3 regions of the Aneurinibacillus uraniidurans genome follow, and region 1 is predicted to be linked to each of the others. Evidence: a T-box and tRNA genes for the amino acid it is inferred to sense, from the RefSeq annotation. Region 1 holds a T-box; the other regions hold tRNA genes.
What was found. A T-box is a leader RNA that pairs with one kind of tRNA and senses whether it is charged. The one in region 1 lies ahead of metG (methionine--tRNA ligase), so its partner is inferred to be a tRNA-Met.
Positions count from the first base shown of each region.

Region 2: it encodes a tRNA-Met, which carries the amino acid that the T-box ahead of metG (methionine--tRNA ligase) is inferred to sense. The anticodon was not compared.
Region 3: it encodes a tRNA-Met, which carries the amino acid that the T-box ahead of metG (methionine--tRNA ligase) is inferred to sense. The anticodon was not compared.

Region 1 is NZ_CP116902.1:3,773,886-3,791,685, reverse strand. Features, by position in the region: gene tmk (dTMP kinase) at 1-318, shown strand, start outside; gene PO771_RS19095 (YaaR family protein) at 374-817, shown strand; gene holB (DNA polymerase III subunit delta') at 841-1,821, shown strand; gene PO771_RS19085 (PSP1 domain-containing protein) at 1,825-2,625, shown strand; gene yabA (DNA replication initiation control protein YabA) at 2,658-3,041, shown strand; gene PO771_RS19075 (tRNA1(Val) (adenine(37)-N6)-methyltransferase) at 3,167-3,874, shown strand; gene rsmI (16S rRNA (cytidine(1402)-2'-O)-methyltransferase) at 3,874-4,746, shown strand; gene PO771_RS19065 (AbrB/MazE/SpoVT family DNA-binding domain-containing protein) at 4,864-5,115, opposite strand; T-box leader at 5,527-5,755, shown strand; gene metG (methionine--tRNA ligase) at 5,799-7,778, shown strand; gene PO771_RS19055 (TatD family hydrolase) at 7,808-8,575, shown strand; gene PO771_RS19050 (resuscitation-promoting factor) at 8,759-9,823, shown strand; gene rnmV (ribonuclease M5) at 9,887-10,435, shown strand; gene rsmA (16S rRNA (adenine(1518)-N(6)/adenine(1519)-N(6))-dimethyltransferase RsmA) at 10,441-11,307, shown strand; gene yabG (sporulation peptidase YabG) at 11,384-12,271, shown strand; gene veg (biofilm formation stimulator Veg) at 12,429-12,701, shown strand; gene PO771_RS19025 (small, acid-soluble spore protein, alpha/beta type) at 12,781-12,960, shown strand; gene ispE (4-(cytidine 5'-diphospho)-2-C-methyl-D-erythritol kinase) at 13,062-13,958, shown strand; gene purR (pur operon repressor) at 14,032-14,850, shown strand; gene PO771_RS19010 (RidA family protein) at 14,880-15,257, shown strand; gene spoVG (septation regulator SpoVG) at 15,394-15,687, shown strand; gene glmU (bifunctional UDP-N-acetylglucosamine diphosphorylase/glucosamine-1-phosphate N-acetyltransferase GlmU) at 15,802-17,166, shown strand; gene PO771_RS18995 (ribose-phosphate diphosphokinase) at 17,197-17,800, shown strand, end outside.
Region 2 is NZ_CP116902.1:532,588-536,102, reverse strand. Features, by position in the region: gene PO771_RS02755 (GNAT family N-acetyltransferase) at 1-377, opposite strand, end outside; gene PO771_RS02750 (GNAT family N-acetyltransferase) at 775-1,299, opposite strand; gene PO771_RS02745 (hypothetical protein) at 1,538-1,810, opposite strand; tRNA gene PO771_RS02740 (tRNA-Leu) at 1,977-2,059, opposite strand; tRNA gene PO771_RS02735 (tRNA-Ile) at 2,074-2,150, opposite strand; tRNA gene PO771_RS02730 (tRNA-Ser) at 2,152-2,240, opposite strand; tRNA gene PO771_RS02725 (tRNA-Trp) at 2,256-2,329, opposite strand; tRNA gene PO771_RS02720 (tRNA-Met) at 2,338-2,411, opposite strand; tRNA gene PO771_RS02715 (tRNA-Pro) at 2,429-2,505, opposite strand; tRNA gene PO771_RS02710 (tRNA-Arg) at 2,514-2,590, opposite strand; tRNA gene PO771_RS02705 (tRNA-Gly) at 2,603-2,676, opposite strand; tRNA gene PO771_RS02700 (tRNA-Leu) at 2,681-2,765, opposite strand; tRNA gene PO771_RS02695 (tRNA-Cys) at 2,777-2,848, opposite strand; tRNA gene PO771_RS02690 (tRNA-Gly) at 2,864-2,936, opposite strand; tRNA gene PO771_RS02685 (tRNA-Leu) at 2,942-3,024, opposite strand; tRNA gene PO771_RS02680 (tRNA-Lys) at 3,052-3,127, opposite strand; tRNA gene PO771_RS02675 (tRNA-Gln) at 3,137-3,211, opposite strand; tRNA gene PO771_RS02670 (tRNA-Tyr) at 3,219-3,303, opposite strand; tRNA gene PO771_RS02665 (tRNA-Thr) at 3,317-3,389, opposite strand; tRNA gene PO771_RS02660 (tRNA-Asp) at 3,397-3,473, opposite strand.
Region 3 is NZ_CP116902.1:2,918,686-2,927,475, forward strand. Features, by position in the region: gene PO771_RS14580 (DUF4127 family protein) at 1-423, shown strand, start outside; gene PO771_RS14585 (hypothetical protein) at 463-903, opposite strand; gene PO771_RS14590 (hypothetical protein) at 896-1,138, opposite strand; gene PO771_RS14595 (spore coat associated protein CotJA) at 1,374-1,613, shown strand; gene PO771_RS14600 (spore coat protein CotJB) at 1,617-1,877, shown strand; gene PO771_RS14605 (manganese catalase family protein) at 1,905-2,474, shown strand; gene PO771_RS14610 (nitroreductase family protein) at 2,516-3,085, opposite strand; gene recU (Holliday junction resolvase RecU) at 3,191-3,829, shown strand; gene PO771_RS14620 (DUF309 domain-containing protein) at 3,840-4,253, shown strand; gene PO771_RS14625 (FAD-dependent oxidoreductase) at 4,460-5,752, shown strand; gene PO771_RS14630 (copper amine oxidase N-terminal domain-containing protein) at 5,892-7,442, shown strand; tRNA gene PO771_RS14635 (tRNA-Ile) at 7,569-7,641, opposite strand; tRNA gene PO771_RS14640 (tRNA-Ser) at 7,653-7,741, opposite strand; tRNA gene PO771_RS14645 (tRNA-Trp) at 7,755-7,828, opposite strand; tRNA gene PO771_RS14650 (tRNA-Met) at 7,839-7,912, opposite strand; tRNA gene PO771_RS14655 (tRNA-Arg) at 7,938-8,014, opposite strand; tRNA gene PO771_RS14660 (tRNA-Gly) at 8,027-8,100, opposite strand; tRNA gene PO771_RS14665 (tRNA-Asp) at 8,121-8,197, opposite strand; tRNA gene PO771_RS14670 (tRNA-Thr) at 8,226-8,301, opposite strand; tRNA gene PO771_RS14675 (tRNA-Val) at 8,379-8,451, opposite strand; tRNA gene PO771_RS14680 (tRNA-Glu) at 8,521-8,594, opposite strand; tRNA gene PO771_RS14685 (tRNA-Asn) at 8,596-8,671, opposite strand; rRNA gene PO771_RS14690 (23S ribosomal RNA) at 8,735-8,790, opposite strand, start outside.

The sequences.
Region 1 (17,800 bases):
GACATTTTGGCCGTAAACCGTTTTGCGACAGGTGGGGTTGCACCGGATCGAACGTATTTTCTTGAGCTGCCGCTTGAGGTAAGCCAGGCACGTCTTGCTGCTCGATTTGCAAGTCAGGAAGGACCTGATCGTATCGAACAGAAGCCATCGAGCTATCATAAGCGTGTATATGAAGGCTTCATGACTATTCGTGAGCAGTATGCGGAACGAATTGTGCCCGTGGATGCGAATCGTTCTGTAGAAGAGATCGAGCAGGAATTACAGGCGGATATCCTTCCTTATTTGCAGGCTCAAAAACACTCGGTACATCCTTCGTAACAGAAGCGGTCATTTTTTCCGATAACGTAAGAAACAGACGAGAGGATGAGTGAGCATGCGCATTGGCGAGAATATGCCAATCGAGAAAGCACTTGGGATTGAGCAGAAGCAAAAAGTGATCCCACAGTATTATGAAGAATTCGACGAAGTTATGCAGAAGCAAAGCCGGGATCTTGATGTAGAAAAACTAAATAAGCTGATTCAGCAGATCGACACACAGGGAGAACGCCTGGCCCGTTCTCGGACGGTCAAAGACTTGAAAGAATATAAGTCGCTTGTTAAAAATTTCATGGAAGAAGCGGTGAAAAACGGTGTCGCACTTGAAGAACGGCACGGGTTCAGCCGCCGTGGTCGCAGCAAAGTCTACAAAATCATTACCGAAGTCGACAAGAAACTGAATGAAGTAACCGATGCTGTTCTGAAAAAAGAGCAGAAGGGGATTAATATCCTCGATACAGTAGGAGAAATTCGCGGCTTGCTCGTGAATATGTACGTGTAGCAAACAAATGAAAGAAGTGAAGTATGATGTGGAGCGAATTTGCGGAGCAGAAGCGGCCTGCTTCTTTTCTTCATCAAAGTTTACAATATAACCGCCTGTCTCATGCATATTTGTTCGCAGGACCCAAAGGTGCTGGAAAGAAGAAAATGGCTCTTCATTTTGCGAAGGCCATTTTTTGTGTACGTCAGGATGGAGATAGCTGCGGGACTTGCAAAAACTGTCGCCTGATTGAAGAAGGCAATCATCTCGACATTCATCGGATTGCCGTTGAGAAAAATGTCATTAGTATTGAGGATGTACAGACGCTTCAGAAAAAGCTTTCCTATCGAGCAGCGGAATCGAGTCATAAAGTTTACATTATGGAAGAGTCAGAAAAGATGAGTCGGGAAGCAGCGAACAGTTTGCTTAAATTTCTAGAAGAACCGCCGCAAGGAGTTGTGGCGATTCTGCTTACGAACCAGATTCACAATCTCCTGCCGACAATTCTGTCACGCTGTCAGATTGTTCAATTCGCTGCCCCGTCCCCTGAACAGATCGCAAGCCAGCTAGAAGCTGTGGGCATAAAAGCAGGTCTTGCCCGTACGGCTGCTGCTATTACAAATGATTTTGAGCAGGCACATGCGCTGTGTGAAACAGAATCGTTTGCGCAGTTGAGAAGCCTAATGATACAATTAAGTGAGGATATATGGGAGCGGGGGACGTATGCCCTTGTGACCCTTCATGATAAACTGCTGAAACAAGAGAAAACAGTCGAGCGAATCGACTTGTTTCTTGACCTCCTTTTGCTTTGGTTTCGAGATATACTTCTTTGCTTGTTGGGGCAGGAGTCCCAGATTATGAATATTGATCAGGTGGAGCCCCTTCAGAAACAGGCATTACGCATAAGCCAGCGCCGGTTGGCCACTGGAATGAAGATTATTCTTGAGACCAAAAACCGGCTTGCCCATTACGCGAATCTGCAGCTGTCACTGGAGGATATGGTGCTTCGTCTGCAGGAGGGATAACGTTTGTTTGACGTAGTAGGAATCCGCTTCAAAAAAGCGGGTAAAATATATTACTTCGATCCGGGTGAATTTCCGGTCGAGAAAAATGACTGTGTCATTGTGGAAACAGCACGTGGAGTCGAATATGGTCAGGTTGTCATCGGACGTAAGCAAGTTTCAGACGACGATGTCGTGCTGCCTCTTAAAAAAGTGCTGCGGATCGCAGATGAGATGGACAGGCTGCAGGTGGAAGAAAACAAGCGACTTGCCGGAGAAGCCTTTATCATCTGTCAGGAGAAAATCGTCGGGCACGAGCTTAAGATGAAACTTGTCGATGTGGAATACACATTTGATAAAAACAAGATTATCTTTTATTTCACAGCGGACGGTCGTGTAGATTTCCGAGAGTTGGTTAAAGATCTGGCTGCTATTTTCCGAACCCGAATCGAGCTGCGCCAGATTGGTGTGCGTGATGAGGCGAAGATGCTTGGGGGAATCGGGCCTTGTGGGCGTATACTTTGTTGTTCATCCTTCCTTGGGGATTTTGAACCTGTATCGATCAAAATGGCAAAAGACCAGAACTTATCACTTAATCCAGCCAAGATTTCCGGCCTTTGCGGTAGACTGATGTGCTGCCTGAAATATGAGAATGACAACTATGAAAGCGCAAAAGATGATCTTCCGGATATCGGTAAAGAAGTGGCAACTGCGATGGGATATGGGAAAGTTGTAGGGGTCAATCTGTTAGAACGTAAAGTACAGGTTAATCTGTATGAAGCAGAGGGAATGCTGGAATTTCCGCTCGATGAGATTAGTGTCGTCTGAGAAAGAGACCAGAGAATAACTGAGGTGGGATTGTGAATAAACAAAGCATGTTTCACCAGCTTGCTCTGATTGAAGAGAAGGTAGGCGGCTTATACCAGGAGATCGGTCAGCTAAAAGAAGGTATGATTACGCTGCTGGAGGAAAATAAGAATTTATTAATTGAAAACCAGCATTTACGCGAGCGATTGCAGCAGCGCGAGCAGGAACTAGAGAAGCGAGCGAAGCTAAAAGCGGCTGGTGGATCTGGTTCTCGTGCAAAAAAAGGAAAGCAGCAGTCGGCTACTGTCGGAGAGGGATACGATAATCTGGCTCGTTTGTATCAGGAAGGATTCCATATATGCAATGTTCATTATGGAAGTTTGCGAACAGATGGTGATTGTTTATTCTGCCTCTCATTTTTAAACAAACAGGGATAATCAAAACGACCCGCGATATAGGACGGGTCGTTTTTTATAGGAAGATTTACGAAGGAGTGCAGCGTACGTTGAAAGACATTACCTTGTATCCAGGGGAGCGGATTGATGATCTGCTCACCGAAGACATGAAAATTATTCAAAGTAAAGAAGTGTTCTGTTTCTCGATTGATTCTGTTCTGCTAGCGAGGTTTGCGAGTGTACCACGGACACGGGGGCGAATTCTCGACTTGTGTACAGGGAGTGGAGTTGTGCCATTGCTGATGAGTGCGCGGAGCCAATGTCCAATTGACGCCGTTGAGATTCAGGATCGGTTATATGATATGGCTGTGCGTAATATGGCATTAAACGGACTTAACGAGCGTATTACAGTTCATCATGGTGATGTAAAAGAAGCGGTTCAGTTCCTTGGATACGGACGCTATGATATGGTTACCTGTAATCCCCCATACATGCCCGTGACAAGCGATGCCTCATTCTTAAATAAACGTGACCATGTGGCGATTGCTCGGCATGAAATTATGCTTACGCTTGAAGAGATGATTGAAGCAAGCAGTCGACTTGTGCGTCCAGGGGGCAAGGTAGCGTATGTACACCGCTCCGGGAGATTGGCAGAGATCATGGATCAGATGCGGAAGTATGATCTAGAACCGAAGCGGCTGCGGATTGTGTATCCAAAACCAGGTGCAGAAGCAAACATGGTATTAATAGAAGGTATACGTGGAGCAAAGCCTGATCTGAAAGTGATGCCACCGCTTATTGTGTACCGGGAGGACGGACACTATTGCGAGGAAATCCATGACATATATTATGGAAGTAAAACGGAGGAATTGTAATGTTCGTGCAAAAGAGTTTTGCAGATAGTCCGTATGGAAAGCTGTATCTGGTCGCAACACCGATCGGCAACCTGGATGATATGACAGTACGAGCTGTGAGCACATTGCGTGAGGTTGATATTATTGCGGCAGAAGATACACGTCAGACGCGTAAGCTGCTTACACATTTTGCGATTGATACACGTCTGATTAGCTATCATGAGCATAATCGGCTTTCAAGCGGCCCAGAGATTATTCGGCTTCTGAAAGAAGAGGGAGTATCAATAGCGCTTGTAAGTGATGCTGGATTACCGGCTATTTCTGACCCTGGACAGGAGCTGGTACGGGATGCGGTAGCAGAAGGCATCTCTGTCATTCCGATTCCAGGGGCAAACGCTGGCCTATCTGCTTTAATCGTATCGGGGCTGCCGACAGACGGTTTTGTGTTTCGGGGGTTTTTACCACGTGAAAAGAAAGATCAGCGCAAGGAATTGGAGCGTTTGCGTATGTATAAGGAAACACTGATTTTTTATGAGTCACCTTATCGAATTACTAAGACGCTTCACATCATGCGCGAAGTTCTTGGGAATCGTCAGGCTGCGCTTGGACGCGAGCTGACAAAGCGCTATGAAGAATTTATACGCGGCTCTTTTGACGATGTTCTTGCTTTTCTGGAAGGAGAAGGAGAAGTGCGCGGTGAGTTCACGGTTATTGTTGAAGGGGCAGGTCATGATGCAGCGGATACAGAAGTAGAGTGGTGGCAGGCTATGAGCGTAGTTGAGCATGTGGATCATTATATAGAACAGGGAATGCCCGCTAAAGCAGCGGTGAAGCAGGCAGCAGATGATCGTGGTGTTCCGAAGCGAGATGTATATAATGAATATCATCAATAGAAAGTAAAGAAAATGGCGCTTCCTATAAAGGAAGCGCCTTCGTCGTTTCATTTTATCTATTTTATAGTGAAGTTCATAACAGGGCGTGCAAATGCAATGAATACTTGGCTAGTACAATTATGCTTTTTGTGGAGTCGGCATTTCGCTCAGGCAATCTCCGCAAATGATCTTGCTTTTGTACGTAACTGTTTCGTTCGTGCTGCCGCAGAAAATACATGCTGGCTCATATTTTTTCAACATGATGCGCTCGCCATCTACATAGATTTCTAAAGCGTCTTTTTCCCCGATACCCAGTGTACGGCGAAGTTCGATTGGAATTACTACACGACCCAGTTCGTCTACTTTTCTTACAATACCTGTTGATTTCATCTTTTATTGCGTCTCCTCTCAAACCATTAAGTATGCTTTGATTTCGTCGTCAAATTTCGACAATAGTTTGTAGTCTTATATTATCAAGGATTGTGCTTTTGGTCAACCAATTGCTGGGATTGAAATGTAAAAATGCAAAATTTACATCCCGTTATCTTATATAAAAGGAATAAAATTCATTTTTTAAGCAAGTTAATAAACGTTTTAATGACATTTTGATTCTAATATATTTAAAAATAGGGATTTTTTACTTATTATATAAAGTGTTGAATTTCGACAAAATGAAGAAAAAAATGTGATTTCATTCGACAAAACTGTAAATTTACACCATAAAAAAGGAAAAGACGAACAAAAAACGGCTTTTACTTGACTATATGCAGGTAATTCTGTATAGAATAGTAGTGAATAATGGAAATAACGATGATGGGAAGAGTAATTCTGTGGACTTTTTCAGAGAGCCGGGGTAGGTGAGAGCCGGTAAGGAAAGCAGGATGAACATGGCCCCGGAGTTTTCGTGCCTGAGCTTTTGAGTAAGGGTATGACGTAGCCCTCGTTACGGGACTGAAGCCTGTTTGTGTCTGAGAAATAGTTGTACAAGCAGGGAATTTGGGTGGTACCACGAGAGCTCCTCGTCCCAGTGCGGACGTGGGGTTTTTTTAATGAGAAGAAAGGGTGGGAATTTTATGAAACCGACGTATTACATTACGACACCAATTTATTATCCAAGTAACACACTGCATATCGGAAATGCGTATACAACCATCGCCTGTGACGCAATGGCTCGTTACAAACGCTTGCGTGGATACGATGTTTTCTATCTAACAGGAACAGACGAGCACGGGCAGAAGCTTCAACAGCGAGCAGCGGAAGAAGGGAAGCAGCCGCTTGAATTCATTGATCCAATTGTAGACTGGATTAAAGATTTGTGGCAGCGCCTGGATATTTCATATGATGATTTTATTCGCACTACACAGTCGCGTCATAAACAAGCGGTGCAAAAGATTTTCCAGAAGCTTATCGATAAAGGAGATATTTATCTCGGAGAATATGAAGGCTACTATTGTGTGCCATGTGAAGCGTTCTGGACCGAGCATCAGGCGAAAAAAGAGGGTGAACATGTCTGCCCGGACTGTGGACGCGCGGTCAATCTTGTAAAAGAAGAAAGTTATTTCTTCCGGATGTCCAATTATCAGGAACGCCTGCTTCAATATATTGAAGAGAATCCAGAATTCATCCAGCCGGAGTCTCGTCGTAACGAGATGGTGAACAACTTCCTGAAGCCAGGTCTTGAAGACTTGAGTGTATCCCGTATGACATTCGATTGGGGCATCAAGCTGCCAAATGATCCGAAGCATGTAATTTATGTATGGATTGATGCGCTGGCGAATTACATTACCGCACTTGGTTATATGAGCGAAGATGATACGAAATTCAATAAATACTGGCCAGCAGATGTGCATATGATCGGCAAAGACATTTTGCGCTTCCATACAATTTATTGGCCAATTATTCTGATGGCACTTGAATTGCCACTTCCGAAAAAAGTGTTTGGGCACGGCTGGTTACTTATGCCGGACGGAAAAATGTCGAAATCAAAAGGAAACGCCATCGATCCGAAGTTCCTCATCGAACGATATGGTTCTGACTCGATTCGCTATTTCCTTCTTCGCGAAATTGCGTTCGGTCAGGATGGTGTATTCACACCAGAAGCATTCATTCAGCGCCTGAACTTTGATTTAGCAAATGATCTGGGTAATCTCGTAAGCCGCACAACGGCAATGATCGATAAATATTTTGCTGGAACAATTCCGGCTCCTACAGCTGAAGAAGCGTTGGATGAGTCACTGAAAGAAGTAGCGCGCACTGCTTTTGCCGGATTGGAAGAGCATATGGAACAGATGCGATTTGGCAATGCGTTAGCAAGTTTATGGGAGCTTGTCAGCCGTACGAATAAATACATTGATGAAACAGCTCCGTGGGCACTGGCAAAAGATGAGGCAAATAAAGAGCGTCTTGGTACAGTGATGTATAACCTGGCTGAGAGTATCCGTATTATCTCAGTTGGGTTGCAGCCATTCATGACAAAAACTCCGGCTGCCATCTGGAATCAACTGGGCCTGACAGCAGGTGAAGGGGTAACCGATTGGGAGTCAGCTAAAACATGGGGCAAGCTACCAGCTGGTATAAAAGTAAATCGAGGCGATGCACTATTCCCACGTCTTGAGCTGGAAAAAGAAATCGCAGCAATTGATGAGACAACAGCAGCAGCTCGTAAACAAGCAGAAGAAAATAAAAAGAAGAAAGAAGCACAGGAGCAGGCAGAAGAAAAAACGATTGCCCCGGAAATTGCGATCGACGATTTCTTTAAAGTAGAACTCCGTGTAGCACAAGTAATCGAAGCAGAAAAAATTCCGAAGGCGGACAAGCTTCTGAAATTACAGCTGGATCTTGGCTTTGAAAAGCGCCAGGTGGTATCAGGAATTGCTAAGCATTATTCACCGGAGGAGCTAGTAGGTAAGAAAGTGATCTGTGTAACCAATCTTAAACCGGTAAAACTGCGTGGTGAGATGTCAAATGGTATGATTTTGGCTGCTTCCGAAGGAGATAAACTGACGCTTGCCACAGTACCGGCTGACATGCCGAATGGTGCCATCGTAAAATAGCACCGCTTTACCGAGGGGAGGAATTCCACATGCTGTTTGATACACATGCGCACTTGAATGATGAAAAGTTTAACGAAGACCGAGAAGAAGTCATTGCCCGAGCGCAAGCAAACGGTGTTTCGTATATTTGCAACATCGGGTACAACCGAGAGACGATTGAATCGTCTCTCGAATTAGCCCGTCAATATGATTTTATTTATACAGCAATTGGATGGCATCCGCAGGACGCGATCACAATGACCGACGACGATCTTATCTGGATTGAGAAGCTGGCTACTGAGGAGAAGAAAGTGGTCGGAATTGGTGAGATCGGGCTTGATTATTACTGGGATACGTCACCAAAAGATGTACAGCATGACGTATTCCGTAAACAAATTAGACTGGCAAAAAAGTTGAAACTGCCGATTATCATTCATGACCGGGAAGCTCATCAGGATATTCTGGATATCTTGCAAGAAGAAAAAGCCGAGGAAGTCGGCGGCATCATGCATTGTTTCTCCGGTAGTCCAGAAATGGCTGAGCAGTGCATCAAAATGAACTTCTATATCTCACTTGGTGGACCGGTTACATTCAAGAATGCCAAAAAACCAAAAGAGGTAGCGGAAGCGGTTCCACTGGATCGTCTTTTGATTGAAACAGACTGCCCATATCTTACTCCTGAACCATATCGAGGAAAACGAAATGAGAGTGGATATGTACGATATGTAGCTGAGAAGATTGCTGAATTAAAGAATATTTCGGTAGTGGAAATGGCACAAATTACGACAGCTAACGCTAAAAAATTATTCCAGATTTAATGCGCATGTGAAATTATACCTACCTCCTTACCCCAGTCGTATCAACGGTCGAGAGATTAATTGGGTCAAAATAATCATTGAGTTTTTGCGAGAATTGTAAAACGTTATGTAAAAAACTGGTTTGACAACGTTTTGCATAATCGCATACAATGGCTCTCGACCACGTAAGGAGGCAGATAGACTTTGAAGCAAAGCAGTAGTAAGTCAGGTTTTCAGAAGAATGTTCGAGCCATTCTTCTCACCACTATTGTCGTGTTTGTTGTCATAAGTCTTGTGCTTATCATGAATGTGTGGCCGACAAAATCGATCCGATTTGTCCATGATGGACAAGTCGAAGCCGCCACCACAAAGGCGGATACACTTGGAGAATTTTTGACGGAGCGTGGTATTACGCCCGGACCATCCGATCATATAACACCTTCTGTGACGACACCACTTGCAGATGGGATGCATGTCTATTATTCCAAGGCGATTCCGGTTACGCTCGATATCGCAGGGCAGAAAAAGAAAGTGACTACTTCGTTGTGTAGCGTTAAGGATATTCTGGGTGAGCAGCATATTACACTTGGTCAGCTGGACAAGGTTACCCCGGCACTTACCGCTAATGTACAAGCAAATGATACGATTACGATAACCCGTATCGAGAAAAAAGTTGTGGCAGAAGAGAAAACGGTAGCCTTCAATACAAAAAAGCGTGAAGATAGCACGCTGCCTGAAGGACAGGAGAAAGTCATTCAGGAAGGCCAGAATGGTACAATTGTCGATCGATATGAGGTCGTCTACACGAATGGTCAACCGACTTCGCGCAAGCTCATTGACCATGAAGTGACGAAAGACTGGAAAGATCATATCGTAGCTGTCGGTACGGCGCGTCCTGCATTGGCTTCTCGCAGTGCGGAAGCAACACGCCGCGCAGAGCGAATAGCAGAGGAAGACGGAAGCTTTACACCACGTAAAACACTGAATGTGCGGATGACCGCCTACTCGCCGGGTTCAGATCCGGAATATGCGGATACACGTACAGGCACAGTGGCGACGGAAGGTCGAACAGTGGCCGTAGACCCGAGCGTTGTACCGCTTGGATGGTGGGTTTATATTGAAGGGTACGGTTTTCGGAAGGCAGAGGATACAGGCGGAAAGATTAAAGGCAACCGCATGGACCTGTTCTTCGCATCTTCCAAAGAGGCAGAGGATTTTGGTGTGCAGCATCGAAAAGTGTATATTATTGGCCCGAATAAACCAAATTAACGGTATGATAAGGCAGGGGGACAAGTGTCCTCCTGTCCTTTTATACATAGTGAGGATTTTACGATGAGAATAAAAGAGATTATTGTGGTAGAAGGTAAGTCAGATACAACCGCAATTAGACGTGCGGTAGATGCGGATACAATTGAAACGGGTGGCTCTGCCATTCCTCCCTGGGTGATTGAGCGGATTGCCCGCGCTCAGAAGGCACGGGGAGTGATTGTGTTTACGGACCCGGATTTTCAAGGGGAGCGCATTCGTAAAATTATCAGTCAGAAGGTACCGGGTTGTAAGCATGCTTTTATTACAAAAGCGGATGGGAAAGGGAAACGCAATCTCGGAGTCGAATATGCGACGCCTGAGGTGATTCGTGAAGCCCTTGCATCGGTTCGTACGGAAGCAGAGGCGCCTGCGGAGCTCATTACGATGAATGATATGATTGATGCCGGACTCGTTGGGGGCGCACGCGCGAAAGAAAGGCGTACGAAGCTTGGGGAGAAGCTTGGGGTCGGCTATGCAAACGCCAATCAGCTTCACAAGCGTATTTTAATGCTGCAGATTACGCGGGAGGAGTTCGCCCATGCACTGGCCTGGGTGGAGGCACAGGAGGAGTAGACGAAATGGACACGCGAGATATTGCAACACCCAAGCGGACGAAAGAAATTTTGCAGAAGTACGGCTTTTCTTTTAAGAAAAGCCTAGGGCAGAATTTTTTGATCGACCTGAATATTTTAAGTAAAATTGTCGGAGCGGCTGAGCTGACAAAGGAAAAAGGTGTTATTGAGATCGGACCGGGAATTGGTGCGCTTACGGAGCAGCTAGCCCGGCAGGCAGGCAAAGTCGCCGCGATTGAGATTGACCAGCGGCTGCTGCCGATCCTTGCAGACACGCTTTCTCCGTATCCGCATGCGGAAGTTGTGCATGGGGATGTACTGGAGATGGATGTAGCAACGCTTATTCGTGATACGTTCACGGAACAATCTTCTGTCAGTGTAGTGGCGAACTTACCATACTATGTAACGAGCGCGATTTTGATGAAGCTATTAGAAGAGCGTCTGCCGCTTGAGAATATTGTCGTCATGATTCAAAAAGAAGTAGCAGAACGTATCTCTGCCAAGCCAGGCACAAAAGCGTATGGGGCATTGAGTGTACTGGCACAGTTTTATGCCGAGGCAGATATCGTCACGATTGTGCCGCATACGGTCTTTATTCCACAGCCAAATGTGGATTCAGCCGTGCTTCGTCTGCGCATTCGACAGAAGCCAGCTGTGGAAGTGAAAAGTGAGAAGATGTTTTACCGTGTTGTAAAAGCGAGCTTTGCTCAGCGCCGTAAAACACTATCTAATAATTTGATGAACAATTTATTTGGGAAAGACCGCAAAGAAGAGATGCTGGCGATGTTGGAGGAAGCCGGCATTGACCCGGCGCGGCGTGGGGAAACGCTGTCCCTTGAAGAGTTTGCTCGTATTAGCAACTTGATCTCATAGTGTGTACCCGGCAACTGCCGGGCAAGAACCCTTTTTTCCGCTCTGCATACGATGGAGCAGAAAGGAGGGTTTTTTTATGGCCAATAGTTTGCAGATTGGTGATCGGGTCGTGCGTAAATCGTACGGGGGAGACGTGTTATTTCAAATCATTGATATCCAGCAGGACGGCAAGATGTGTTCTCTTATCGGGGTAGACTTCCGACTGCTTGCTGATGCACCGCTTGCTGATCTCATAAAAGTCGATCCGGAACAGGAAGAGCGGCTGCGTGAGGTATGCCGCCGGAAGCATGAAGAGGCGATGCGGATGATTCAGCAGACGCGACCGGGGGCACGGGAGCAGAATGTATGGCGGCAGATTAATCATACGGGGGAGATGGGAGGGTCATTTGACTGGCCGGGTCGGGTGCTACATCTCGACGGGGATCGGAATTATCTTCGTAAGTGTCTTGCCGTATACGCGGAAATGAAAGTGCCTGCGGATGGGTATTATTTGCCGGAAAGAGAATTTCCTGTGCACGTTATCCCGCTCTTAGAGAAGCACCGTCCGGACATTCTGGTACTGACCGGACATGATGCCTATCAATCGCGACGGGGATCGGCTGATGATCTGAATAACTACCGTCATTCCCGCTTTTTTGTAGAGGCAGTGGGAAAGGCTCGTATATTCCAGCAGTGCAAAGATAGCCTTGTGATTTTTGCGGGTGCGTGCCAGTCTCATTTCGAAGCGATTCTGAGTGCCGGGGCTAACTTTGCTAGTTCACCGAAGCGTATTAATATTCATACACTGGATCCTGTATACATAGCGGAGCAGGTAGCCTATACATCCATTCAGCGGCCAGTGAGTGTATACGACATGGTGAAACATACGATTACAGGAATTGAAGGAGTGGGCGGGATTGAAACCCGCGGGTGCTTTCGTCTCGGTATTCCGAAAAACCTCAGATCCCAGGTAGGAGAAGCGTAGGGCTCGTATAGCGAGCTCTTTTTTTGATTTTTCAGTTTTGTTTGAGATTGCCGGGAAAAATATTATTGACATATTATAATTATCCCTGCTATAATTATCGATTTATTTGACATAATAAAAAGGTGATGGTATAATTATACGTAGTGAGGTGGTCTGAATGGCGAGAAATACGTTACAGGATATAAAACGTAGTTTGGATAGCCACATCGGAGAACGCATATTGCTTCGTGCGAACGGTGGCCGTCGCAAGACCGTGGAGAGGATGGGTGTACTCGAAGAGACATATCCATCCGTATTTATTGTTAAGCTGGATGAGGACAAGCATTCGTTTGAACGCGTTTCCTACAGCTATGCAGATGTGCTTACTGAAACAGTAGAACTCATGATTTGCCGCAGTGACGAAAACATCCGTATTGCCCTTGAACAGTAGGAGATTTTATCCTGCTGTTTTTATTTTGTTCGGGGCATACTACATATACAGGGAAGGAATCAAAAGGAGGCTGTATTTGATGGGACGCAGAAGAGGCATAATGTCCGAGCAGTTCAAGACTGAATTAGCAAAGGATTTAGGCTTTTATGATACGGTACAAAAAGAGGGATGGGGCGGGATCACAACCCGGGATGCCGGGAACATGGTGAAGCGTGCCATCCAGTTGGCCGAAGAAGCGCTCGCAAAACAAAAATCCTGATCGATAAAATTCTTCCCCACTATGACCGGGCAATGGCCCGGTCATTTCTATACACATTGCGACCTGTTCCGTATTAATGCTAAAATAAGCAAAGCATGAATATGGAAGGGAAGAAAATCCAGGTGAAAGAAGCACGCCTTATGGTAAAAGCTCCGGCTAAAATCAATCTGACACTTGATGTGTTAGCGCGACGTCCGGATGGATATCATGAAATTGAAATGGTCATGACAACAATCGATCTTGCAGACCGTTTGACGATTACGACACTGGCAGAAGATCGGATTGTGCTGGATTGCACAGTAAGCTACCTGCCGCTTGATGAACGCAATCATGTCTATCAGGCTGCACGCCTGATCAAAGAGCAGTTCGGTATCCAGCAGGGTGTGCATATTCATATTGATAAGCAGATTCCGATTGCGGCGGGGCTTGCAGGCGGCAGCAGTGATGCAGCTGCTACCATTCGCGGATTAAACCGCCTATGGAACTTAGGGATGAGCCTGGAGACAATGGCTGATCTTGGATCGCGTATCGGTTCGGATGTCTCATTCTGTGTATATGGAGGAACGGCACTTGCTCGTGGGCGAGGAGAAAAAATTGAGAAGCTCCCATCTCCCCCACCGTGCTGGGTTATTCTTGCCAAGCCTCCGATCGGGGTCTCGACTGCAGAAGTGTACGGAGCGCTTAAAGTATCGGAATTAACGGATGGATGTCGCTCGGAACAGATGATGAAGGCGATTGCCGAACAGAATTTTTCAGGGATTTGTCGTGCGCTAGGCAATCATCTGGAGTCAGTTACGCTTGCGATGCATCCGCAGGTACAACAGATTAAAGAGCGTATGCGCCGCTTTGGAGCGGACGGGGTATTGATGTCTGGAAGTGGACCCACGGTTTTTGCATTAACGGATCGGGAGTCCCGTATGAATCGCATTTATAACGGACTTCGCGGGTTTTGTAAGGAAGTATATGCCGTTCGGATTCTCGGGGAAAATAACGGGTAGCACTTGCGTAATTCCGTACAAAAGTGGTATATTCACTTCATAATATTCGGTTTTTTGATACGGAGGAACAAGAATGAATAAATTGCGCAGAAGTGCCCGCCTCGTTGATATGACGCAGCACCTACTTGCTCGCCCGCATAAGTTGATCCCATTAACATACTTTGCGGAACAGTATGGAGCGGCCAAATCTTCTATTAGTGAAGATTTATCCATCATCAAAGAGTTATTCGAGACAGAAGGGATTGGGTTGCTGAAGACAGTAGCCGGAGCGGCAGGCGGTGTGAAATATATTCCACAAATGAATAAAGAAGTAGCCTGCAAAGCTGTAAATAAGCTAAAAGAAAAGTTAGAAGGACCAGGACGCTTGCTCCCAGGTGGCTATTTGTATATGGCTGATTTGCTTGGTGACCCGGAAGCACTTGCGGAAATTGGCAAAGTATTTGCTTCTATTTTTGCCGACGCGGAAGCAGATTATGTAATGACAGTGGAAACAAAGGGAATTCCGCTCGCTTATGCGGCGGCTGCATACCTGAATGTACCGGTGGTGATCGTGCGCCGTTATAGCAAGGTGACCGATGGTTCGGTCGTAAGTATTAACTATGTATCCGGGTCCAGCAAACGAATCCAGACGATGTCACTGGCACGTCGCAGTCTGCCTGAGAATTCTAAGGTCCTCATTATTGATGACTTCATGAAAGCCGGCGGTACGATTCAGGGAATGATCGACCTGCTTGCAGAATTTAAGGCCCAGGTTGTAGGGGTCGGTGTGCTGATGGAGACGTCAGATGTGGAAGAACGGTTAGTAGATGAGTATGTTTCGCTGCTAAAGATGAAAGAAATGGATATACGAGATAAAGAAATTAAGCTTGAACTTGGAAATCGATTTGTATAATAAATCAAGTAAGGAGCGATTTATGTATGATGCAATCCATCTCAACCACAAAAGCACCAGCGGCTATCGGACCGTATTCACAGGCAATTAAAGCAGGGGACCTGATTTTTACATCAGGACAGATTCCGTTGACAGCAGAAGGGGAGCTTGTAGCTGGTGATATTACGGCTCAGACGCATCAAGTGTTTGCGAATCTGAAAGAAGTGCTGGCAGCGGCTGGCGCGACGCTAAATGATGTTGTAAAAGTAACAGTTTTTGTTAAAAATATTGAGGACTTCGGAACAATTAATGAAGTATACGGCCAGTATTTCAATGAGCATCGCCCGGCCCGTTCCCTCGTAGAAGTAGCTCGCCTTCCAAAAGATGTGGGAATCGAGATCGAATTAGTTGCTTCTGTGGCTAGATAACTACCATGTCAGTAGGTAAAAATCCAAATTTTATAAAAAATTGATTTTTTTTCGGAATTGTGGAAGGATTTTCACCACCTTTAGTGGAATTACAGTTATCAAGCTTTTGATAATTGGAAAAAGGTGGTGAGCAGACATGGAAGTGACGGACGTAAGACTCCGCCGCGTCAACACAGATGGACGCATGAAAGCGATCTGTTCCATTACGATCGATAATGAATTCGTGGTTCATGACATCCGCGTTATCGATGGTAACAACGGTATGTTTGTGGCAATGCCGAGCAAACGTACGCCAGAAGGGGAATTCCGCGACATCGCGCATCCAATCTCTTCGTCTACTCGCGAAAAGATTCAAGCCGCTGTACTGGCTGAATACGAACGTGTAGGGGAAGTCACAGAGAGTGAAGAACTCGTAGAAGAGGGCGCGTAAAAACAGCTGCAAACAAAGGGGCCTTATATAGAGGGCCTCTTTTTCTTTTGCCTTGAAATCAAGTTGTAATTAAGATATAGTCATTGTGGAACTTATTCGAAACGGGAGGGTACTATGTCAGATAAATTTGCGGTCGTATTAGCTGCCGGACAGGGCACACGAATGAAATCGAAGCTGTACAAAGTGCTGCACCCCGTTTGCGGCAAGCCGATGGTTCAGCACGTTGTGGATAACCTGCAAGAGCTGAACGCAAACCGCATTGTTGTAGTGGTTGGGCATGGAGCGGAGAAAGTACAGGAGCAGCTTGGCACGCATGTTGAGTATGTCATGCAGGAGCAGCAGCTCGGAACAGCACACGCAGTTATGCAGGTTGCCCCTCTCTTGGAAGATGCGCCGGGGACTACCCTTGTGCTTTCCGGAGACGAGCCTCTCATTAGCGCGGATACATTAGCAAAGCTTACAGCAGACCATGAAGCGAGCGGAGCTGCCGGAACGATTCTAACCCGGATTATGGACAATCCAACCGGGTACGGACGTATTATTCGTAATGCACACGGACAAGTGGAGCGTATTGTAGAGCAGAAAGATGCGAATGAAGAAGAGCAGCGTGTTCAGGAGATTAACACGGGAACATATTGCTTTGATAACCAAAAGTTGTTCGCGGCACTGAAGAAAGTAGATAATAAAAATGCCCAAGGTGAATTTTACCTGACTGATGTAATTGAAATTCTACAGAAGGACGGTCAAAGCATTGAAGCATCTGTTACAGATGAAGTCACCATTGGGGTGAATGATCGTGTAGCGCTTGCAAAAGCGGAAGCGATGATGCGCATCCGAATTCTGGAAGCTCATATGCGTGCAGGTGTGACCCTTATTGATCCACAGAATACGTATATCGAGACGAATGTAGTAATTGGTCGGGATACTGTGATTTACCCGGGTACGTTGATTGGAGCCGGTACGGTCATCGGGGAAGATTGTATAATTGGACCGAACTCACAACTTATGAATTGTGAAGTAGGAGATCGCGTTCACATTAAGCAGTCGGTATTAATGGACAGCCGCATTGACAGCGATGCAACGGTTGGACCATTTGCGTATGTGCGCCCGAACTCACATGTAGGCGAGGGTGCTAAGGTTGGCGATTTCGTCGAACTGAAAAATACGACACTTGGCAAAGGCAGCAAAGTTTCACATCTTACTTATCTTGGAGATGCGGAGATCGGTGCTGATGTAAATGTTGGATGCGGTACAGTAACGGTGAATTATGATGGCGTGAAGAAGTATAAGACGGTTGTAAAAGACGGTTCTTTCGTTGGCTGTAATACCAATCTGGTAGCGCCTGTCACAGTGGGAGAAGGAGCATATATTGCTGCGGGTTCCACAATTAATCAGGATGTTCCCGATGGTGCACTTGCTATCGCTCGTACACGTCAGACGAACAAAGAAAATTATGCAAGCAAAATTATAAAGAAATAAGTATAGAGAGTATGGAGGTTATAGAGCAGTATGGCGAATTATCGCGACCCGAAGTTGAAAGTCTTTACGTGTAATGCAAACCCGGCTCTGGCAAAAGAAATCGTAGATCATATTGGTCTTCCGATGGGAAATGCACAGGTTATCCATTTTAGTGACGGGGAAGTACAGATTAAGCTAAACGAAAGTGTTCGCGGTGCGGACGTATTCGTCATTCAGTCCACAAGTGCACCGGTTAATGAGCACCTAATGGAGCTGCTCGTTATGGTGGATGCATTAAAACGTGCATCTGCTAAAAGCATCAACGTTGTTATTCCATATTATGGATATGCTCGTCAAGATCGTAAAGCTCGCGCTCGTGATCCGATCACAGCGAAGCTGGTAGCGAACTTGATTGAAACAGCTGGGGCACATCGTGTCATTACTATGGACCTCCATGCCACTCAAATTCAAGGTTTCTTCGATATTCCGGTTGATCACCTGCTTGGTGTTCCGATTCTTGGTCAGCATTTTGCAGAGAAAAATTTGGAAGATATTGTGGTTGTATCGCCTGATCATGGTGGTGTAACACGTGCGCGGAAACTGGCTGAACGCCTGGAAGCACCAATTGCGATTATCGATAAACGCCGCCCGGAAC
Region 2 (3,515 bases), 600 kb from region 1:
ACATGTAGATGCACAACCTTCCCAGCCTCCTCTGCTCTCGCTTGAATATCGTGAATCAAACGTGTGCCAATTCCTTTATTTTGATATTCGGCAAGTAAAGACACATCAATAAACCATATGACTTGATTTGTGACTTGATTTGTGACTTCAGTCATAATCTGACCGATACGCACCGTACCAAGCAGAATAATGTTATGATTGGCTGTTCGATGCTGAAGCTCGTACGAACGTCTCTGCATAGCAAACTGCATACGAAGAAATACTTCCAGTTCTTCCTCACCCCAGCCTACTTGTACAAGTTCCTTCTCTCTTGTCTCCTTATAGACTTGATAAAGGAAAGAAGCATCAGCAGCAGTCGCATTGCGTGTATGAATCAAGCTATTTTCACCTCCATCCTCTAACAAAGAACGCGATGTGAATGACTACATTCAGATAGATAAAATGCAAAAAAGGGTATCCCACAAGCTACTGAACGAGCTGCTTGCAGGATAACCCTCTTCCTTTTTTTCTCTTGATCTTTAGTTGATTAATTCAGACTTTTGGAGAAGTTGCTGAACAATCGCCGCAACTTCTTCTCTCGAGATAAACTCTTTTTTACAACTTGCATTAGTGATGTAGAGGATAATGTCGAAGTTCAAGCCCTACCAGTCCTTTTTCTCGATAAACTTTAAATAGCTACAGATTGTTTGGAGTGTACGGCCAAGAAGCATGACAATGTCTTCGTTTCTTTCCACAAGGATGAAGATAAACAGTTTGATACCGTTCAAACATCACTCATTTCATGTCACCAAACATAAGTGGAACCTCTTCTTCCTTTCTACTTGCTCTTGTTGTTTGATTATGCAGCCATTCCATAGCAACATAAGGAAACTTCTCCCCTACCCTATAAAACCCAAGTCGTTCATACAAACATTGCGCTGGATTGTTATGCAGTACATGTAAACGTACAGCCTTCCCCGTCTCTTCTGCTCTCGCTTGAATATCATGAATCAAACGCGTACCAATCCCTTTATTTTGGTATTCTGCAAGCAAAGAAACATCAATAATCCAGATAGAACGATCCGTGATTTTGGTCATAATCTGACCGATGCGCACCGTATCAAGCAAGATAATGTTATGATCAGCCGCTAGATGCTGAAGCGCATACGAACGTCTCTGCATGTCGAACTGCACACGAAGAAGTCCTTCCTGCTCTTCTGCATCCCATCCCATTTGTGAAAGTTCCTTCTCTCTTGCCTCCTTATAGGCTTGATAAAGGAAGGATGTATCATAGGCAGTCACATTGCGTGTATGAATCAAGCTACTTTCACCTCCAGCCTCGAACTCTTACAATCATAATTTCATCTTATCAAACGGTCCTGAACATTTTCTGAACATTGGGTTGATGTAAGTAGATAAAAGGAAGCTCATCGAAAAAAGAACGCGATGTGGATACTATATCCAATAGATAAATTTAAAAAAGGGGTATCCCACAAGCGATTCGACCAACTGCTTACAGGATAACCCTACTCATCTTTTATTTCTTATTATCTTTAATTTAAGAAGGTAAGAACCTTCCTTCACATATTCCCGTAACAAGTTCATCAATTTTTAAATTAAAGGTGATACCTTCTGCTTGCAATTTAAACTTTCTTTCATCAGGTGTGTAGATCATGTCATACCCATTCACTTGATATAAGGTCACCGTATCTCCCTTTAAATCAGCATTACGCTTTATTTTATATAGAATAACAAATAGCCTTCTCCATATCAGTGCATATGGGTCTTTTTGCTGTGTTGACACCAATTCCAATATTACTTCACTTAACACATCCGTCCCACCTATACCTATCATTCAATTCTACTGTCATCATATTTTTAAAAAGTAACAAAGATCAAGAAACTTTTTTGTACTAGCGTGAAATAATACAAACATAGCCCTGTGCTCTCAATCTAATAGAGAACCACAGGGCTATGTTACTTTTGCCTTTATATGATGCGGTCGGCGAGACTCGAACTCGCACGATCATGGATCACTACCCCCTCAAGATAGCGTGTCTGCCAATTCCACCACGACCGCAAAATCTATATAAATGGTGGGCCTAGGCTGACTCGAACAGCCGACCTCACGCTTATCAGGCGTGCGCTCTAACCAACTGAGCTATAGGCCCATGGCGGAGGGAGCAGGATTCGAACCCGCGTGGGCTTGCACCCTAACGGTTTTCAAGACCGCCCCGTTATGACCACTTCGGTATCCCTCCACATGTATGAAAAACTGGCAGGGGCAGTAGGAATCGAACCCACACTGGAGGTTTTGGAGACCTCTGTTCTACCGTTAAACTATGCCCCTATATAAAGTAGCGGCGGAGGGGATCGAACCCCCGACCTTACGGGTATGAACCGTACGCTCTAGCCAGCTGAGCTACACCGCCATATGTAGACATAAAAATGGTCGGGAAGACAGGATTCGAACCTGCGACACCCTGGTCCCAAACCAGGTACTCTACCAAGCTGAGCTACTTCCCGACATACTATGGCGTGCCCGGAGAGACTCGAACTCCCAACCTTCTGATTCGTAGTCAGACACTCTATCCGATTGAGCTACGGGCACATATGAACTTGATGGAGCGGGTGATGGGAATCGAACCCACGTATTCAGCTTGGAAGGCTGATGTTCTACCATTGAACTACACCCGCAATATGGTACCGATGGTCGGGGTCGAACCGACACTCCAGAAGGAACACGATTTTGAGTCGTGCGCGTCTGCCAATTCCGCCACATCGGCATAAGATGTACAGGAGGTACCCGGATTTGAACCGGGGAATAAAGGTTTTGCAGACCTTGGCCTTACCACTTGGCTATACCTCCAGAAATACCAAGAAAAGCGGACAACGAGACTCGAACTCGCGACCCCGACCTTGGCAAGGTCGTGCTCTACCAACTGAGCTATGTCCGCATGTATGGTGCGGGTGGAGGGACTTGAACCCCCACGCCGAAGCGCTAGATCCTAAGTCTAGTGCGTCTGCCAATTCCGCCACACCCGCATAATTCATTTACCGCATATGGATAAATGGTGAGCCATACTGGACTCGAACCAGTGACACCCTGATTAAAAGTCAGGTGCTCTACCAACTGAGCTAATGGCTCGCTATAAAATGGCTGGGGTACCTGGATTCGAACCAGGGAGTGACGGAGTCAAAGTCCGTTGCCTTACCGCTTGGCTATACCCCAATAAAACTGGTGGAGGGGGACGGATTCGAACCGCCGAACCCACAGGGAGCGGATTTACAGTCCGCCGCGTTTAGCCACTTCGCTACCCCTCCATATTTATTTAAATGCCGGCGAAAGGACTTGAACCCTCAACCCCCTGATTACAAGTCAGGTGCTCTACCAGTTGAGCTACACCGGCTTATTCATGGCGGAGCCGACGGGACTCGAACCCGCGACCTCCGGAGTGACAGTCCAGCGTGAACTCCAACTTCACCACGGCTCCGCATTATGGTTGCACCTTTCAGGCACTACAGTCTCATCCTAG
Region 3 (8,790 bases), 860 kb from region 1:
ATGGAAGCGTACATAAGGCAGAAGCTATCTGGACAGTTTGAAAGCTACGCATCGTGGAATACAGGTGGGAATACAATCGGACTTCTGCTGGCTCATATGGAGATGATTCGGGGAGAACCTGTCTGGAATACCGCGCATGAAGAATGGATGGCCCTGCGCTATGCAGAAGATTATTACTACAATGCAGTGAAGCGCCCACAGTATGTGCACCGTTATGATCAGGCTCGCAAGCTTGACCCCAAGGAAGAGGCAATCGTTACCGCACCTATGCCGACCGAAGCGAATCGTCTCCTTTCCTCCCTCTCTTATGTAACCCGCACACAAGCAGGGATGCAGCAGGCTCCGATCCGTTTCCGTGTCGAGAAAGCAACTCTGCCCTGGAACCGTATTTTTGAGATTTCTTACACGCTAAAACGAAAATAACAAAAAATAAGGAGAGGCGGGCTAAAAGCTCGCTTCTCCTTATTTTTGTACTTTTTTGTGCGCCAGTAAAGCCGCAATCTCTTTAATTGTCATATCACTATTTACTTCATACGTGCCGGATCGCACGGAACCCATCCAGCTCATGTCATTTAAATATTTCACCAAATACTTCTTATTCTCAATGATTTTATTTTCCTCAAGCTTAGCCGCTGCATCTTCCGGACTCATGCCTTTCCCGATGACGAGCGTCATGTTATAAGTTGGCTTCGCCATTGATGTAGATGTGCCGGATTGTGGTTCTGGCATATCAATTTTCTTGATCGCTGTTGGAGACGCTGCTGCGTCACTCGTACTGTCTGCTTTTGCCTCTGGTGCATTCGATGCCGTGCCGTAATAAGTAAGCGACAGTACGCCTGTAGCAACAATCACACCCGCTGCAAATCCCCGGATTGTATTTTTAGAAATGGCGATCTTACGCACCTTCTTTTTGCTCCTTCAGATCTTCTTTCGCACGGCGTGTTTCGGTTGCTTTACGGCTTGTCTGTGGCTTCATCGTTTTTTGTGCCTTTTGTACCTGGTGAATCTCCTGCAGGATTTGAATCGATAAGTTTTCCATTTTCACTTCTAGTTGAGTTACCTGGTCCTTCTCTTTATAGAATGAATAGACGAGAAGGCCAATGCTTCCTAGAAGCAGGGCAATAATTGCATATTCCATGTCCTGATTCCTCCTTATATATGTACACAACCACTTCACGTTCGTTTCTTCTGCCTTTTCATTTATACCATACTGATGTAAAAATTCAAGCAAGTAAATCGACAGCAATCTAGCATATACAGCAAGAAAACATATGAAAATTGTCGAAAATCAGCGAATAGCCTACTTCACAAAAAAAGTACTAAGACATGCAAGTTTGCTGTACATATAGGAAAGATTGAACAAACGAGAGGAGATGGATGACGTGCATACGTTTCGTAAGACGTATACCGTATATAACAGTCCGTTTAACCCTTGTCCCCCGATGACAATCCGAACATACGAAACACCACCTCAACTGTACATGACATTCCAGCCACCGGGACTCCCCCAGTTCTCTCCGGCTCAAGCTTTTCACCACGGTACATTATGGCCGGCTCTTTTTGCGCCATATGAGAGCCCGCATAAGTCTGGTAAACGGGAGGAGGCTGACTAAATAATGCAAGAAAACGAAAAAAAATACTATGAGCTGCTTCATGAGCTTCAAGAAACGGATTTTATTATCGTAGAATTAAACCTCTACCTCGACACACATCCAAACGATCAGGCAGCCATTGCTCAGTACAATGAATACGTGCAAAAAAGCATGCATCTGAAAAAGCAATTTGAATGTCTGTTCGGGCCTCTTACAAGCTTCGGATATAGCCTGTCACCTACTCCATTTATGTGGAAAGACCAACCGTGGCCATGGCAAGTATGACTACTTATTCGAAGGAGGGGATCCATTGTGTGGATATATGAAAAAAAACTACAACACCCGGTTCGTGTCAGCAAATGTGACCCACGTATGGCCAAGTTTTTGGTTGAACAATACGGTGGTGCAGACGGTGAACTAGCTGCCGCACTCCGCTACCTCAACCAGCGCTACACGGTCCCACCTAAAATCATCGGGCTTCTCAATGACATCGGCACCGAAGAACTCGCCCACCTCGAAATGATTGCGACTATGGTATATAAGCTAACCAAGGATGCCACCCCCGATCAGATGAAAGAGGCCGGTCTAGGCGAGCATTATGCCAATCATGACAAAGCACTGTTTTATACGAATGCATCAGGTGTACCTTTTACCGTCTCCTATATCGCGGCCAAAGGCGATCCAATCGCGGACCTGTACGAAGATATTGCAGCTGAGGAAAAAGCGCGTGCGACTTATCAGTGGCTCATTGACCTGACAGATGATGTAGATTTAAAGGACTCTCTTACGTTCCTGCGTGAACGGGAGATTATTCACTCGATGCGCTTCCGGGAAGCGGTCGAGATTCTCAAGGAAGAACGAGCACAAAAGAAAGTTTTCTAGACGAAAAAGCGGACAGATGATTCCTGTCCGCTTTCTTCATGTTATGAAGTAAACCATTCTATTTTTGTTTCCAGGTTCATACGAATACCGGTTCGCTCCATCTGCGGACGTCCGATATACAGAAGCGCCACCATCTCATCGTGGGTTCCAAGCCCGAATTCTTCTTTCATTCGTACATCATAACATGGTGCACCCGTACGCCAGATTGCGCCATATCCAAGCGCATGCGCAGCCAACAGCATATTTTGTACGCATGCAGATGTAGCGGCTACCTCTTCCCTTATCATCACACGTTCCCCTTCTGTTGGTACGCAAGCAACCGCAATGACTAGCGGCGCACGGTAGGCTTTCTGAATGCCTTTCTCCCGCAGTTTAGCCGCTTCTTCTCCTTCTGCTCCCTTGTCCTCAATCGAGATACGGGCGTATGCTTCGCCAAGACGGTTCCGTCCTTCTCCCGTCATGACGAAAAATTTCCACGGCTGTGTATTATGATGACTCGGTGCCCAATGCCCCGCATCCAGAATCTGCATAATATGTTCACGCGGCACCGGTTCATCCGTGACCTTTCCAATCGTACGGCGTGTTTTAATGAGTTCTAACAGATTATCCATTTCATTTCCTCCTTGTCTTATAGACCTGTCTTGTTATTATACGGTATCGAAAACGTTTCGCATCTGATAAGATACATAACGAAGAGGTGAACACTCGTGAGAAAGATCCACTATCCAAACGGGAAACAGAAACTGACTGATTCGATGGTCTCTTCTGCACCGGAACGCATGAAAGCAAGTGAATTCCTCGCTATGATGCAGACAAAGCAGCAAGGGGCTGCCAATCGAGGAATGACACTTGAGGAAGAGGTAAATGAAAGCAACCAATATTATGTGGCACACGAAATGGCCGCTGTTCATAAAAAACCGACACCGCTCCAAATTGTAAAAGTCGATTATCCATCTCGCTCTGCTGCGGTCATCCGGGAAGCCTATTTCCGCCAGCCATCCACGACAGATTACAACGGTGTATACCGGGGGCGTTATATCGATTTTGAAGCGAAAGAAACGCGCAATCATACGTCGCTTCCGCTAAAAAATTTTCATGAGCATCAAATTAGCCACATGCGCCTCGTACATAAACAGGACGGAATCGCCTTTACAATCATACGCTTCACAACGCAGGATGAGACGTATGTACTGGATGCTTCCCACGTCATCCGTTTCTGGGACGATGCCCATCAGGCAAATGGGCGTAAATCTATTCCGTATGCGTATATCGCTGAACACGGTCACCGCATCCCGGAAAGCTTTCGACCTCGTCTTGATTATTTATCGGTTATTGACCGTTGCTACTTCAACTAAGGAGCCTATGATGTACGATCGCTTATATGTTGAATACGTGTACTATTTTAATGTAGAAAAAGATTATTATGAGTGCCACGAAGTAATGGAAGAGTACTGGATGCAAGAAGGTCGTAACAAACTCCTACAAGCACTATTACAAATTGCTGTCGCACTGCACCACTTTCGCAACAACAATGTCGAGGGTGCGATTCTTCTGTTTGAAGCAGCTTTAGCAAAATCCACTACCCCATGGCATGGCAAGCTAGGCATTGATGATCACAAGCTGTTCGCAGAAGCTGCACAATACGCAGCAAAACTGTACCGCTATAAAGAGAGTCCTTTTCCGTTTTATCCACTTACCCTCTTGATTACGGACCCAGATCTGGCGACAGCAGTAGCTTCCTGTGTTCCCTCTGGTGTAGCTGAGGATGATAAGTTTTAGTGTTACGTTTATGAGCGCAATTACGCGCTCTTTTTTTATGAATATGAAGGTTGACAATATCTTATCACCTACATATAATGAAATCGTAAGTTATTGATAACGATTTTAAATTAATATCAAATAGAAACAAAGAGTGACTACACCATTCATCTTTTTACGATTCATGCAAATAATAGAATGACTACGATACGATCAGGAGGAAATATATGACGGAGTCCAATGTAATTGTATACACAAGCCACGGCTGTCCCTACTGCAAAAAAGTAAAAGAACAACTGAATGCATGGGGCATTTCTTACGAAGAACGCAACGTATCAGAGAATAAGGAGTACTTCGACCAGCTACAACAGAAGAAAATTTTTGGTACGCCTGCTACCTACATCAATGGCAAACTCGTTCTTGGCTTTCAGGAGCCGAAAATGCGCAAGCTACTTGAGCTTCCTGATGATTACGAAGGTCCAGTCCCTAATACTGCAGCAGCTCAAAATGAATCTCCTGCCGCTCCATCAGATGGTCAAGCGGAAGGAATTTTTAAATCCGTTGATAAAAGTATTCTCAATGAAGTGTACGATCTTGTCACCATCGGGGGTGGACCGGCAGGCGCATCGGCAGCCGTATACGCAGCTCGTGGTCGTCTAAAAACTCTCGTGATTGACAAGGCGCCATCAGCCGGTACACTTGCAATTACGCATAAAATTGCTAACTATCCAGGTGTTAAAGAAGAGCTGACGGGTCTTGAACTGCTTCAGCGCATGCAAGAACAGGCACATGATTTTGGCGCGACATTTGTGCGTACGAACGTCCTGTCTGTTGATTTCTCCGATCCAGAAATCAAAAAACTTGAAGTCCCAGAGGGCACAATTAAAGCAAAAAGTATATTTATCGCCGTTGGTGCCAAAGCTCCATCAAGCAAAATTAAAGGCGAAGAAGAATTTACAGGCCGTGGGGTAAGCTACTGCTCAACATGTGACGCTGCTTTCTTCCAGGAGCGTACGGTTATCGTTACAGGTGACAATGAAGAAGCGGTGCATGAGGCAGAAACCCTGTCCAAATTCTGCAAGGAAGTACGCTTCCTCATCCCGACAGGCAATCTAAAAGGTGACGTTGATCTATCCAAACTTGAGTCTAGCGATAACGTCAAAATTTATAAAAAATATCGCGTCAAAGAAATCATTGGCGAAAACAATGTAGAAAAGGCCGTTATTCAGAACGATCAGCAAGAGCTGGAAACGTGGGATGTCGATGGTATCTTCCTATATCTCGCCGGTATGAAACCAGGTACCGACTTTCTGAAGGATGCCGTCAAACGCGATGCGGAAGGCTACATTGAAGTAAATGAATCTCTGCAAACGAGCGTAGACGGCGTATTCGCAGGCGGGGACGCTCGTCGTACCCCGATCAAGCAGGCTGTTCTATCTGCCGCTGATGGGGCGATTGCCGCACTTGGAGCCGATAAGCATGTAAACAAACGCGCTCAGCTCCGTCCACAGTACAGCTAACTCATTTTTCTACTCTCCCTTCGAGCGCTCTCAAACGTTGTATCATGACGATTGAGAGCGCTTTTTTCGTTGTTAAAATTTTCATAATCCATTATGATGAGAGAATAAAAGAAAAAATTCCCTTAAATGGAGGAGAAAGATGCGACATTACAAACAATGGGGACTAGCTTTTTTAGTACTTATCCTTACTTTGCTCTCTGGCTGTTCCGGGGATGCTCTCACCCTGCGCAACGCTTTTGTGAAAGCGGCTTCCCAACCAAACTATGATTTTCAAAGCACAATTCGGATGACAAGCAAGGATGCAGACATTATGCTAAAGCTTGCCCATATGAGGAAGCCAACCGATAAAGAACTTCAGGATGCAGAGGAATTTCTTAAAACGATGCGTGAAGGAATTACACTCAAAGGCTCTCAGTATGACCGTCAACATGCGAGCATGACCATGACGTTAAATCATGACAGCCTTCTTCGTAAGGAGAAATTATGGACAGGCGACCAAAATGCATCGCTTACCGTTCTACTTTCTCCAAAGGCTGCTTATGTTAAAACTCCTCTGGACTCTAAGTACCTGTTTGCCTCTCTTGCACCGCAAACATCTGAAATCAATCCAGAGGCGCTTGCCGAATTTCAAAAGCGTATGAATGAGCTGACCGTTGCTTTTATTCAAGAATATAGTGAAAAGCATAGCTATAACTTACCTCATATTCAGAACAAAGGAAATGTGTCAGTCACACTGCCGAACGGACAGTCTACGACAGCTTCTCATATTTCTGTTACGTTAAATATCGAAGAACTTACAGCTTTATTTTATAGCATCGCAAAAGATGCAGCAGATGATCCAAAAGTACGTACGTTCCTGCTAAACATCGTCCAAGAAATGAATAAAATCGATCCAAGCCTTGCTTCCAAAAATGACATTTCAGAAGACATTTTGGCACAAAATTTCGCCGAGGCACTTAAAGAAATTAAACAAATGGAAAAGCAATACCCACCGAAAAAGGTTGCAGAAATGGCACGTGAACAGGGTCTGCAATCATTTTCTCTCACACTCGACTATTTTGTAGATGCTAACAACCTTCCTGTTCGTTCCATTGGTAAGCTCGATTTTATGTTTAAAGATAAAGATGGAACACTGCCTGGAGCAATCCAATTGAATGTAGAGATTGATGAATACATGTGGAATTTCGGAAAAGTTACACCTATCGTCTATCCTGCAAATACAGAAACAGTAAATTTCGAAGACTTAACAAAAAATCACAAGCTGCTCAGCGCCTTTCATCCACAAGGTTTTCTACATGCGATACTGAAAGACGCCATTAGTGAAACAAAGCATCTGTATGTAACTCCTCTTTCTTCTGTAGATTCTTCTAATCATTACTACTATGAGAATAAACAGCTGTATCTTCCGCTGCGCTATACAGCAGAAACAGTGAATGCAGAAGTAAACTTTGATCCCGTCTCTCAGCTTGTAATGATTAAAAAGGGAGATCATACGTACAAAATAAAAGCAGGAAGCAAGCAAGTTCTTAAAGAAGATGGTACTTCTGCCTCTATGCCTGCTGCGGCCTCTGAAAAGAATGATAGCCTATATGTGCCCGCCTCTTTCTTTGAGACATTTTTAGATGCTCCTTATAGTATTACCGATGATACTGGCAACGATCTTTTACTTACCTTTACACTAAACATGTAATAAAAATAGCCGCTGTTCCTTTATAGGAAACAGCGGCTATTTTTCATCTTCTTTGTTAAACAGAAAAACACCATACTTCCAAAATATATTCCCTGGAAAATGGTGTCTGTTTTTGTAAAGCAAAAATGGGCCCTGCAGGACTCGAACCTGCGACCAATCGGTTATGAGCCGACCGCTCTACCAGCTGAGCTAAGGGCCCTTATTCAGGAATGGCGGAGGGAGCAGGATTCGAACCCGCGTGGGCTTGCACCCTAACGGTTTTCAAGACCGCCCCGTTATGACCACTTCGGTATCCCTCCGCAAGTATAAAAATGGCAGGGGCAGTAGGAATCGAACCCACACTGGAGGTTTTGGAGACCTCTGTTCTACCGTTAAACTATGCCCCTGTAATGAAAGTAGCGGCAGAGGGGATCGAACCCCCGACCTTACGGGTATGAACCGTACGCTCTAGCCAGCTGAGCTACGCCGCCAAATTATCTTATTCAAAAAATATAATGGCGTGCCCGGAGAGACTCGAACTCCCAACCTTCTGATTCGTAGTCAGACACTCTATCCGATTGAGCTACGGGCACATAGTAATACTATGGAGCGGGTGATGGGAATCGAACCCACGTATTCAGCTTGGAAGGCTGATGTTCTACCATTGAACTACACCCGCATATTACCTTATTGAATAAATGGCGGAGCCGACGGGACTCGAACCCGCGACCTCCGGAGTGACAGTCCAGCGTGAACTCCAACTTCACCACGGCTCCGCATTACATAAATCACTATTTTAAAAAATGGTGCCGGCGAAAGGACTTGAACCCTCAACCCCCTGATTACAAGTCAGGTGCTCTACCAGTTGAGCTACACCGGCGACGTACAGGATGTACTAGGTTCTGCGTTAGGCACAGGACGTGCCTGCTCTTAGCAGAACTTCCTTTAGAATAAGGATGGAGGATGACGGGATCGAACCGCCGACCCTCTGCTTGTAAGGCAGATGCTCTCCCAGCTGAGCTAATCCTCCGACGTACAAGGATGTACTAGGTTCTGCGTCGCGACAGGACGTCGCGACTTTAGCAGAACTTCCTTGAAATGACCCGTAGGGGATTCGAACCCCTGAATGCATGCGTGAAAGGCATGTGAGTTAAGCCGCTTCTCCAACGGGCCATGGCTCCGCAGGCCGGACTCGAACCAGCGACCGATCGGTTAACAGCCGATTGCTCTACCGACTGAGCTACTGCGGAATAGTGCCGTATGAAAGTGTATAGCACCTTCAAAACTGAATCGAAACAAAACGCAAGTTTATATTGGTTAAGCCCTCGACCGATTAGTATTCGTCAGCTCCGTACATTGCTGCACTTCC